Linked DNA regions of Teredinibacter purpureus. The protein of the gene in region 2 interacts with the protein of the main gene of each other region in a pairwise test. Links are inferred from orthologs where the notes say so. Each region holds a gene or a part of one and is shown on either strand. Other genes may lie near its edges.

Region 1 (4,620 bases), 340 kb from region 2 along the record:
GGGGAATATTCGCGAGATGGAAAACCGCGTTAAACGTGCCGTTGTAATGAGCGAAGACAAGCAAATTTCCTCTGAGGATCTTGGTTTAGTCTCTGATGAAAGCTTGAATTTAAACTTGAGACAAGTACGCTATAACGCAGAACGAGCAGCGATATTGCGCGCGCTTACAATGTCTGATCACAATATTTCTGCCACAGCAAAACTACTTGGCATTACACGCCCAACACTCTACGACCTAATGAAAAAGTATAACGTTCAAGTCAATATGGGTTAAAACCCTACAAAAAAGCCGGCATGAATGCCGGCTTTTTACTGAAGAGGTTCTCAATAAAACATACTACATTGAATTAAACACGATACCCGCCAAGCGATTTTCACCAATGGCTTCTGCTGCTGCCATAACCTGTCCATTACTGACCTTACCGTAGGGCACCACTAACACAACGAAGTCGCATAGCGCCGCCATAATACGAGCCTCTGCCGAGTACTCACTTACAGAGGGCGCATCCATTAAAATATAGCGGTCAGAATAGCGCTCTTTTAATTCTTTTAAGAAGGCCTGCATACGCTCCGACGATAATCGCTCTGTCGCACCTTCAGTATTCCCACCCACAGGAATGACGCGTACGCGAGGAATACCCGACGCATAGACAATAGATTCTATACCTAATGCGCTATTATCGAGGTAATCGGTTAGGCCCGATTCCGCATCGGTTACCACCAGTTCGTCCATAGAGGGCGCATAGAAGTTTGCATCAACAACTAAGGACGTTCGCGTCTTATCGAGGGCTATTGCCGCAGCAAGATTTTTCACGGCGTAAGAACAACCACCCCCAGGTACAACCGAGGTAAACATACAAATAAAGTTCTTACCCTGAGCTTTACTGTATACACGTGTCCGCAAGTCTCTAAAGACCTTAAGCATCTGAGTGTTTGAAGCACCCTGATACAAGATTTTTAACTTTTCAAGTTCCGTTTTACTGAAACGATGAATTTCAGACATTTCACCAATGCGCCCACCGCCGTTAGCTTGTTCGTCCAACGCCCCATCACTCCCAGAAACATTACTCAAATTTGCTGCCTTAGACTCCAAAACAACGCCTCTCTTTTATTCTGTGTTGAACTTTTTTCAAGCGAACACTCGCACGTTTACGGCATCGATTTAACTGTAATCCACAGCCATGGTACATCAACCGCCGTAGTGAGGCGCTAATATACCCCAAACCAACGCGAGCTGTTAGAACTAGAACCATATTAGCTGAACGAACCCTACCGCCACTGCAATACAATGCGATAACACGTTAGCCTTCAACCCAGTCGACGGCGGTAAAGATTGCACGGGCTTTATTCATAGTCTCTTTCCATTCCAGCTCAGGAACAGAGTCAGCCACCACACCAGCACCGGCTTGCACATAAATTTTTGAATCTTTAATCACCGCTGTACGAATAGCAATTGCAGTATCCATATTGCCATTCCACGAAAGGTAACCGACTGCCCCCCCGTATATACCGCGCTTAACGGGTTCAAACTCATCAATAATTTCCATTGCTCGAATCTTCGGTGCACCCGATAAAGTACCCGCGGGCAATGAAGCTCGCAAGACATCGATGGCATCCAATCCCGATTTTAGATCACCCGTTACATTTGACGTGATATGCATAACATGAGAAAACCGTTCGACCATCATCTTTTCGGTCAGTTTTACACTGCCAATTTCCGCAACACGGCCGACATCATTGCGCCCCAAATCTATCAGCATAAGGTGTTCAGCAATTTCTTTAGGGTCGTTGATTAAGTCTTGCTCTAGCGCTAAATCTTCTGCTTCGGTGTACCCGCGTCGACGCGTACCAGCGATGGGGCGAACGGTCATTTCGCCGTCTTGTAGACGAGCAAGGATCTCAGGGCTGGACCCTACAACATGGTGATCGCCCATATTTAAAAAATACATATAGGGCGACGGATTTAAGCAACGCAATGCCCGATACAAATTAATAGGCGGCGCTTCATACGTTTGCGTAAGGCGCTGAGACAGTACCACCTGCATAGTGTCGCCCGCCAATATGTAGTCTTTAACCCGCCCTACATCGGCAAGAAAGGTGTCACGCCCGTAGCTTGAGCTGAAATTTTTCTCGCTCAGGGTTTCGCCCTTTTTAGTGCGAGGACGCGGCATTGCCGGCAATCCCTGTATACCTTGCCCCAGCTTTGTTTCCAATTCGTCAAGACGTGCTTGAGCAACATCATAGGCGTTAGCCGTTGTGGGATCGATATGCACAATAAGGTGTAATGTACCTTGTAAATTATCGAACACCAGCACTTCATCCGAGACTGTCAGCAAAATATCAGGTGTCCCTATTTCATCGACAGGGGCGGAATCAGCAAGTTTTGGTTCGACGTAACGAACACAATCATAAGCAAAATAACCCACTAAGCCGCCGCTAAAATTCGGTAACCCTTCCAACCCCGGCACTCGATGTTCGGCCTGATAAGCCTTAACAAAGGCTAGTGGGTCGGCACAGGTATGCTCACGCTTGAGTTCGCCATCGCGAATAATACGTACAAGAGAACCTCGTGCTTCTAATCGCTCTCGAGCAGGAAGCCCAATAATAGAGTAACGCCCCCACTTTTCGCCCCCCTGCACGGATTCAAATAAGTACGAATAGGGGCCGTCAGCCAATTTCAAATAACTTGAAAGTGGTGTTTCAGTATCGGCAAGTACTTCTCGAGTAACGGGGATTCGGTTGTAGCCTTCAGCGGCCAAGGTAATAAACTGTTCAGGTGTCATAAGATCTCATCTTTAAAATTCTAATGTTAGGTGCGAAAACAAACTAATGGCGACGCCATCGCCAGCGCTCGCAGATTAGAATTCCAGGATTAAAATGACGTTTTAACATGGGAATATTCAATTTAAGTCGTTTTTATAGATGTGCCAGCTTATCACGCATCGCCGTTACAGCCTGGTGATAGTCACTCGCGCCAAAAATAGCAGAACCCGCTACAAACGTGTCGGCACCAGCTGCCGCTACTTCACTAATGTTATCCAGATTGACACCGCCATCCACTTCTAGCAACGTCGATAATTGTTTCTCGTCGAGCAGGTGTCGTGCCGCCCGAATTTTATCTAAAACATACGGTAAAAACGTTTGACCACCGAAACCAGGGTTTACTGACATAAGCAACAATAGGTCTAACTGTTCGATTACAGGCTCAACTAATGCCAAACGAGTGCCAGGATTTAACGCTAAACCGGGCTTACACCCTTTATCGCGTATTAGCTGTAAAGATCGGTCTAAATGCCGAGTGGCCTCAGGGTGAAACGATATATAGGTTGCGCCTGCATCGGCGAATTTAACAATGAGGTCGTCCACAGGTTCAACCATTAAATGCACATCGATTGGAGCTGTTACACCGTACTTACGTAAAGCCTCACATATCATAGGCCCAAAACTTAAATTGGGGACATAATGATTATCCATCACATCGAAATGCACTATATCGGCGCCAGCGGCAAGTACAGCGTCAACCTCCTCCCCTAGACGAGCAAAATCTGCTGCCAAAATAGAGGGTGCTATGCTGAATGTATTACGGGTTGAAACATCCGTCTTGTTACTCGTTCTCTCACCAGCCGTTGCACTCATGATTTTCCTCGTTTGCATCGCATCAAAGCAGAGCATTGTACTGAATATGCCTAAAGCCCTAAACCGCTTTTTTACATTACGATACGCAAGACGCTACGCTAAGAGGCATATCGCCGCGACAGCACTGCATACGTTAATTTTTTATACCCTCGTTTTCCCCCTTATTACGCATGCACAGGAAGAAAGCACCGATGAGGAGCCGCCGCAAGACTCCGGCAACGCCGCAACCACAGAACCCACGGCACCGCCCATAGAAATACCCAATATTGCCGCCAAGCAACAACAGCTGCTCACTGAAGCACTACAAGATCAAAATCTAATTACGTTAACCGCAGAAGACGAGGATTTTTCCGCAATTTGGCAAACCGATACCAGCGGCACGCCTATAGGTGCGGCTCTTATTTTTCATGGTGAAGGTGAACACGCCAATTGGCCGTTGTCTGTTTCGGTGTTACGTGAGCAACTGACACGCTTTGGCTGGGCAACACTTTCTATCACACTGCCTAACCCTACCCTTCCTAGGCCACCTGACCGCCCCGCAGAAATATTGCCACCAGAAAAAGCCGACCCCAGCACATTAGACACTGAACAGCCTGACACGGCAGAAGGGCTGCCCGCCGAAAACGACGCTATCGCTTCGAATGAAACCAACCTTCCACCAGCCTCCACCGAAAACACCCTTGAGCCGCCAGCGCCGATAGCAAAGGATGTAGAGGCGATTGTTCAAGCACGCATAGAAACCGCCATGGCGTTTTTAAACAGTAACGGCCAGTACAATATTATTTATGTGGGATATGGTATTGGGGCCAGTCGAGCCGCTCGATACATTGACGCTATCGACCCCGCCATGTCGAATGGGGTGCTCGATCAAAAACTCAAACAAGCGAGAACCAGAGCGTTAATAAACCGCCCTATCCGAGCGCTTATTTTAATCAATGCACGTAACCGTATTCCATACTCCCCTCTTACCGACGACAAGTTCAT
Region 2 (7,755 bases):
AGCTCTTATCGAGGGCCAGGGATTGATAAAGGCCTCGAAATTTTTCGAGCCATCAAGGAAGAGTTCGGCGTACCGATTATTACAGATGTGCATGAACCACATCAGGCGGCAATGGTTGCCGAGGTTGCAGATGTTATTCAGTTGCCGGCTTTTCTTGCTCGGCAAACGGATTTGGTCGAAGCAATGGCTAAAACGAAAGCGGTTATTAATGTAAAAAAACCGCAGTTCCTAAGCCCAGGGCAAATGAAAAATATTGTTGAAAAATTTGCAGAGGGTGGCAATGAAAACCTCATCCTATGTGAACGTGGAGCCTGCATGGGCTACGACAACTTAGTTGTCGATATGCTGGGTTTTCGCACTATGAAAGAAGTGAGTAATGGCTTACCCGTTATTTTTGATGTAACGCATTCCCTACAGTGTCGCGACCCCTTGGGCGCAGCGTCTGGCGGTCGTCGACATCAAACGGCGGAGTTAGCGAGATCCGGTATGGCCGTTGGGCTAGCGGGTTTGTTTATCGAAGCTCACCCGAACCCTGCAGAAGCTTTATGCGATGGTCCCAGCGCGCTTCCGTTGGAAAAACTGGAACCATTTTTGGCGCAAATGAAAGCGGTGGATAATTTAATTAAAGTTTTACCACCATTAGATATTCAATAGTTATTAACGTTAGTGTAAACAAAGAGAGACAGTCACTATGAGCAAGATTGTAGACGTAGTTGGTTTTGAGGTAATGGACTCCCGCGGTAACCCAACCGTTATGGCGGAAGTGGTATTAGAAAGCGGTGTCGTTGGAAGTGCATGTGCACCGTCTGGAGCCTCTACAGGTTCCCGTGAAGCCTTAGAGCTGCGTGATGGCGATAAAAGTCGTTACTTAGGTAAAGGCGTATTAAAAGCTGTTGCCAACATTAACGATACTATTAAACCTTTGTTAATAGGCAAAGACGCTGGCGCGCAACGTGAACTCGATAGCATTATGATCGATGCCGACGGCACTGAAAACAAAGGTAACTTCGGTGCGAACGCCATTTTGGCTGTTTCGTTAGCGGCTGCTAAAGCAACTGCCATCGACAAAGGTATTCCATTGTATGCCCATATTGCCGACCTAAACGGTACTTCTGGCCAATATTCAATGCCCGTACCCATGATGAACATCATTAATGGTGGAGAGCACGCGGATAACAATGTAGATATTCAAGAGTTTATGGTTCAGCCTGTTGGCGCACCTAGTTTTACCGAAGCATTGCGTATGGGCGCTGAAATATTCCATAGCCTGAAAAAAGTATTATCGGGCCGAGGTTTGAATACTGCCGTTGGTGACGAAGGTGGATTTGCTCCTAACTTGCCGTCCAACGAAGCGGCTTTAGAGGCTATTGCTGAAGCGGTTGCTAATGCTGGCTACAAGCTGGGTGAAGACGTAACTTTAGCGCTGGATTGTGCTTCTTCAGAATTCTATAAAGACGGCGTATACGACATGGCCGGTGAAGGTAAGACGTTTTCCGGTGAAGAGTATGCGGATTACCTAGCAGAGCTTTCGGCTAAGTTCCCCATTTTGTCTATTGAAGATGGCATGGACGAAAGTGATTGGGCGAGCTGGGAGATTCTTACCAAGAAAATTGGTGATAAGGTTCAGTTGGTAGGCGACGATTTGTTTGTGACCAACACTAAAATCTTGAAGCGTGGTATCGATGAAGGTATCGGTAATTCTATTTTGATTAAATTCAACCAGATTGGCTCTTTGACAGAAACGCTAGACGCCATCAAAATGGCTCAGGATGCAGGCTTTACCGCTGTAATCTCACACCGTTCTGGCGAAACCGAAGATACCACTATTGCCGATTTGGCTGTAGCCACTGCGGCGGGTCAGATTAAAACAGGTTCTTTGTCTCGTTCAGACCGTATAGCCAAATATAACCGTCTGCTTCGCATTGAAGCCGAATTGGGCGAAAAAGCGGTATACCGTGGCCGTGCAGAATTTAAAAACTAAGCGTTTGAGTGTAGAAATTTAATATAAGGCCGGCTATTGCCGGCTTTTTTTGTGTGCGGCTGAAACTCTTACTTTGTAGCGCATAACGGAACGAGTTGCAGGCCAATGAGTTGTCGATAAGCTGTATGCTTGAAGCTTCTACTTTACTTTTGTACGGATAAGCAATGAGCCGGCTGTAGTGTTAAACTGAGTCGGTTGGGCGGTAACCATTATATTGAGGGTTGCGTATTCTATTTTTTAATACTGTTTGAGTTATGACATGTCAGATAAATTTTTTTTCAAGGGTCGCCAAGCTATACGTGAAAATCACGTTAAATTTGGCTATGAAACAAACGCTATAAGCAAATCCGGGAGTAAAAAGTATCCTTTGACGTTAGTTGTTACCAGTGAAAAACGCAGGCAAGAAGTAGAAGCGTTGGTAGCGAAGGCTCACTTATATGCAGATATTAGCGTAGATAGCCGCGAGGGTGCCGTTGAATCTATTAGTGAACTCACTCTACACCTTAATAAAAGTGAAACAGTGACGCTCGATAAGGTGCCTGGGCGTAACGACCCCTGTAGTTGCGGTAGCGAAAAAAAGTATAAGAAATGTTGCGGCTAGCAGTTTGTAATTTTCTCGAAGACTAAGGCGTTTAATACAGTTATACCCGTATAAAAAAGCCGGCGACCCATCATGGGTCGCCGGCTTTGTTTTCCCTATCTACGTTCGGCCGAAAACAAAATAATTAAAGCTGTTGTGATAGGCTCAGCGTTTTTATACCGTGCTTTTCGTTTATAACATGCTTTCTTCATTACACACGACTTTTAACAGATCGCTCTGGTCTGTTTTGAAGGTGTTGTACCCACAGCCATCGCCACACAGAGCATAAATACTGTCTTCTTCCGCAGCCAATTCCCACGTTGTTCGGTTGCCATACAGTTCGCCTGGCGCTGTACAGAAGATGATGACATTACCGGGGATCTTAATGCTTGGCGAAGAACAGCTGCCGGTATTCGTAAAGGGTGAATATACGGAGAGCATATTACACGCAGGGCCGCTGCCATAATTTCGTTGTCGAGCAAACGCGACAGCTCGCTCGGTAGAGGGGCTGGGAAGGTCACATTCCATTCGGTCGTAAATGGTAGTGCCTTCGTTGACGATGGCAAAGGTAATTAATTCGCAATTCTGTGCTGGTTCCAGCGCACTTGCGTGGGCGCCCCAAAGGCAGGCGATACTCACACTCATGATGGTGGTTAATTTTTTAATCTGCATAGTAATGTCCTCAAAAGTTAATGATGTGCGACTCAACGCGTTCCATGTGTTGTGCACGTGCAGAACAATCTGCCATGAATGTGCTCTACGGCCTGTAAAGCATTACTTATTGCATAAAACCAAAAGTTTCACCTTGTCGAGAAACGAAGACAATTGTTTCGTTGCTATCTTGTTGAGGGTTTGCGAAGAGTGTTTGTGCTTGCCCGTTGGCAGGTAATGCGTTTGAAAGGCTGGCTGTAAAGGTGTTGCTGTGTTCAGTGTTTAAAGTGGCGACTGATAGCCGGCATTGAGTCGCTTTACATTGCACGTCGATTAACGAAAAGTCGGCCAGTGCTGGGCTTTCAAAGAAAAGATCCAAAAACACGTCCTCTTGTTCCGTTGCCCAGCTTGGATCTGGCTGTTCTTCTAAAAAATATGATTCCATTTTCTCTGAAAGATTAAAATTCTTATCGCCAACGATATGGGTGTTAATCCATGTGTTAAGTTGTGATGTAGTGTTGTCTACTGTGGGGGATGCAACGGTCTGAGACGCTTCCGCGGCGCGCTGTGATGCGGTGACTTGTGCTGCAGCGCTGTTTGTATCGGGGGAGCGGCTAAGTGTTGGGTTAGGCCGTAATAGTGAACTGTGTTGACCGTGCATTAAATGCTTCGGTAGTGAACCACTTTCATTTTGAATGGTGTCTTGAGTCGGAATGGATACATTGCACGTAGAGGTGTTGTTCTCAACGAAGTGACGTCCGGACCAATGCCCCATTCCAAAGAGCATCATCAATGACGGCACTGCTATGGCGATCGAACGTTTTTTCATACAGGCACCCTTTATTGATATCCAATGGCTTTATGTTGTTTTCTTCGTAATGCCGTTCTACGGTAATTTTTTAAACGGTATGTGTGCTTAGAAACACTAATTATTAGGTTTGTGCGGGCGGTAGTCCTGAAGAACATCTAAAGTTTTGGTTAAAAATAAAATTAACCTTTATTAAATGGCTAAATTAGTGCTAATGAACAATTGTTGATGTTATTTGTTTGTTTAAATTTCCATCTTAATAGTGAGGCGATAAATTACGAGGTCGAGATAAGGTGTGACGCTAGAGGAAAACATTGAGTTGTTGAAGAAGGTTGATCAGCAGGCGAACGGAAAAGGTATTGTAGTGATTTTAAAGTTGCGGATTTTTACGTTTTTTATTAGATAATGTATTAACTAATTTTTTCCTTACGTTATATTTCGGGGAAATTACTAATACCTAAACGTGTTGTCAGGGCAACAAAACGAGGTAATGTGCGCATGCCTGAAAATTTTGGTTCAACCTTTATCCATAAAAGTTTGAACGGTTCGTGTTTTTCAATGGCTTCAAGTAGATCCAGTGATTGCTCATGCTCTCCGGCGGCGGCGTGATAGCGAGCGGTGGAAAATGGTGGCGTACCTTGCCCAATATCGGCCAACTCTTTTTTGATATTAGCTAACCAGTGGTTGAGTTGTTTAAGGCCTCCATCGTTAAAGGCTTTGTTCGCGGAGGCGATATCCTCTTCTGAATAGCCAACTCTTTTAAATGACTGTAAATAAAATTCGAAGGCCTTTTTTTCTATGCCTTGTATTTCGTATAGTTTCATTCCTGATCGGTGATAATTGATAGAGTCTGGGTCTAGTGTAAATAGTTTTGCTAGGCTACGGCTTGCATTTTCGTAGTCTCCACCGATTGAAAATATCCATACATGAGAGGGCGATGCGTAATGCGCTGGTTTAAGGGACATGCCAATTTTGTTGTGGTGCAGAGCCCTATCAAAATTTCCCATGGCTAATAAACAGGTCGCGTAAGCGATATGGGCTTCCGCGAATTGCGGAGCTGCCGATATGGCGCGAATATAATAGTTTTTCGCAAGCAATAGATTGTGATGGATAAACATGCTCACTGACGCGAGCTGGTTTAACGACTGGTGATTTTTAGGGTTAAGGTAAATGGAGTGTAAAAATGCTTTCTCAGCTTCTGCGGCGTAAGTTTTTTTATGGGCAGGTGGTGAATAGAAATATTTGAATAGATACCCTTGCCCAAGGTAATAGTGGATCTCTGATGTGTTTGGATTACTGGTATCCAAGGAATTTAGTAATACAATCGCTTCGTCCAGTGTCTCTAGGGTGCGGTTGTTATCGGTAATGAGGTAGACGGATTTTAGGAAAAATTCGTCGGTTCGATAGTCTTGCATACCAAAACCGTTTTCGTCTTCGATATTTTTATCGGTTATTACGACATAGGCTACACTCGCGAGTAACACGGTTAGGAGGAGTGCAATCCCATAGCGGTAGAGTGTGAGGTTAGCTTTAGGTGGAGCTTTAATTATGTTGTCATTGGCCGCGCCAAAATTATGTTGAACAGGAACTAAAAGCCGATAACCGTAACCACTAATCGTTTCAATAAATGAAGGTGATTGGGGAGAGCAGCTAAATATTTTTCGTAAGTTACTGATAGCCACGGATAAAGTGTCGTCGGTTGGGTGTTTGCCTGCCCAAGCGGCTTCAAGAATAATGTCTTTCTTAACAGGCTCTCCATCATGCTCCGCGAGGACTAGAAGCACTTTTAATAAGCGCTTCTCTAAACGTTTTGATGTTCCTTCTTTGGCCGCAGAAGAGTGAATGGGGTCTATTAACCAGTCGCCAATTTTTATCGTTTCATTTGTATTCATAGGTGCTGAATGATTAGTACGCATAGATGTAGACGCTCAAGCTTACCACTTGGCTGTAGTCTTTGTATGGGTGCAAATCACTTATTGGCGGCATATACAGTATTCGGGCGGTAGTCCTGAAGAGCCTATGGCACATGTATCGTCATGTTTTTTTTGCGTCTATTTAATAGGGTTTAATCGGTAAAGTCTTTTCCAAAAAGTTATCGAGCAGGACGTTCTATACGGTTTTGGTAAAACAGTGATTATGTTCGCCCGCGATCTGAAAAATTTCTTATCCTGTAGGCTATGTTAATTGATCTAATTTTCTCAAGGCCAGCGATTTATTTGAGCGAATGAGGCTAGTCTATCCATACCTTTAAAGCAGAAGGGTTTTTGTCTTGCGTAGGCTGACCGTTGGGAGCGATGGATGTCGCACTTCTAACTTGATATTGAGGTATTTATAAAAAATATTACTTAAGTTTACCGGGGGTTGTCTTATGCCGCGTTGCGGTATCCAGCGTTCGGTCGAAAAGTGGCAGTGGCAGATTGAATTGAGGCAGAGGTTTTGCGTCGTGGGCTTTTACGGCGAGAGGTATTGCTTAGTGAACTCTGCTTATTAAGGTAGAGTACTGGCGCTGCCATTTTTATAAATACTGAGCGGCTCATTTCAATAGGAGGTATCTACCTGCGGGGTTATCTACGTTTTAACGAACCAAGTCTTAAGTTGTAACGAGTAGAGAAAGTAGGCATTCAATCAGATTTCCCGTGTGATAAAACTCACACAGGTTAAGTTCGCGCGCCCTTGTGAGGGGTTCTATGCGTTGCGTTAGTGTTTATTGATGTCGTTGCTTCGTTATTCGGAAAATGTACAAAGTGTTTGATTAAATCTTACGTGATTTGTGTGATTACACTAATAAAGTTAGTACTATGGATTTACTTCGTTAGTCCTTTTTTTTGTGTCGAGTAATCTAATTGCTTACGGGTATCATTCTATTTTATAGTCTTCCCTCGTGTAATTTTTAGTACAAAAGGCTAGCTTTTTTTTGTAGTACAAATGGGCTTGTTTATACATTGAACTACATGGTTAAATGCGGTTCTCAATTTTCTAGTTGATGGTATTACTGGGGTTCTTGTGGCTGTACGTCGTTGTTATGTAACTGTTCTTTTTGTCGATCTTTGTGCTTCCACAAAGCTGGGGGATGTATTAGACCCTGAATTATATGCTGATCTGCTAAGGCAGGTTCGCGAACTCGTTGAAGCGACAGTTATTGATTGCAGCGGTGTTGTTAATCAATTCTATGGTGATGGTGTATTGGCTATTTTTGGATTGCCAGAGCCGTTGGAAGATGATGTCACCCGTGCAATTAATGCGGCCCTAGCATTGCACGAACTGGTCGAAAAAATATCAGTTCCTCGCGTTAAGGGTATGCCCGAAAAATTGCAGTTTCACACAGGGTTAGACTCCGGTCTTGTCGTCGTTGAAGAAGGCGATTTTATTCAAGGGCGTTATAAAATAATTGGCGATAGTTTGAATACCGCGGCTCGCTTATCCGATGTGGCTGCGCCTGGCGAAATAATTGTATCTGAAAAAACAATTTCAGGTGTTCTTCCTTATTTTTCTACTCAGCGTATACAACCTCTTTTTCTAAAAGGTAAATCTGAAGCACTACAGGCTCACCGGATTTATTCTCAATCTAATGTTAGTTGCCGTTTCGAAGCCAGTGAAGTAAGGGGGTTTACCCATTTTATTGGTCGCGGCCGTGAACTGGCGGAATTAAGTCGTTTGTTTGCTGAAGTGGAAGCTAGCCACGGGAGAAGTGTTTGTATTGTTGGTGAGGCGGGCGTAGGAAAATCTCGTTTAGTT

The links. The genes of interacting proteins can lie anywhere in the genome.
Region 1: the proteins of eno (region 2) and rpe interact in binary tests that used the Escherichia coli proteins (3 or more experiments, as listed by UniProt). The link is inferred for Teredinibacter purpureus from one-to-one orthologs.

Annotation. Positions count from the first base shown.
Region 1 is NZ_CP060092.1:2,160,363-2,164,982, reverse strand. Bases 1,777-4,620 are described here. They hold rpe (ribulose-phosphate 3-epimerase), read right to left. Parts: upstream 3,637-4,620; coding sequence 2,917-3,636; downstream 1,777-2,916. Other genes in these bases: H5647_RS09380 (DUF3530 family protein), read left to right, coding at 3,683-4,620; trpE (anthranilate synthase component I), read right to left, coding at 1,777-2,783. Outside these bases: prsR (PEP-CTERM-box response regulator transcription factor), read left to right, coding at 1-274; H5647_RS09395 (CpsD/CapB family tyrosine-protein kinase), read right to left, coding at 338-1,072; more of trpE, read right to left, coding at 1,302-1,776. UniProt on the Escherichia coli protein: Catalyzes the reversible epimerization of D-ribulose 5-phosphate to D-xylulose 5-phosphate.
Region 2 is NZ_CP060092.1:2,502,788-2,510,542, forward strand. Bases 1-2,836 are described here. They hold eno (phosphopyruvate hydratase), read left to right. Parts: upstream 1-691; coding sequence 692-1,981; downstream 1,982-2,836. Other genes in these bases: kdsA (3-deoxy-8-phosphooctulonate synthase), read left to right, coding at 1-654; H5647_RS10720 (PBPRA1643 family SWIM/SEC-C metal-binding motif protein), read left to right, coding at 2,241-2,582; H5647_RS10725 (hypothetical protein), read right to left, coding at 2,754-2,836. Outside these bases: more of H5647_RS10725, read right to left, coding at 2,837-3,233; H5647_RS10730 (hypothetical protein), read right to left, coding at 3,340-4,041; H5647_RS10735 (helix-turn-helix domain-containing protein), read right to left, coding at 4,452-5,936; H5647_RS10740 (ATP-binding protein), read left to right, coding at 7,024-7,755. UniProt on the Escherichia coli protein: Catalyzes the reversible conversion of 2-phosphoglycerate (2-PG) into phosphoenolpyruvate (PEP). It is essential for the degradation of carbohydrates via glycolysis.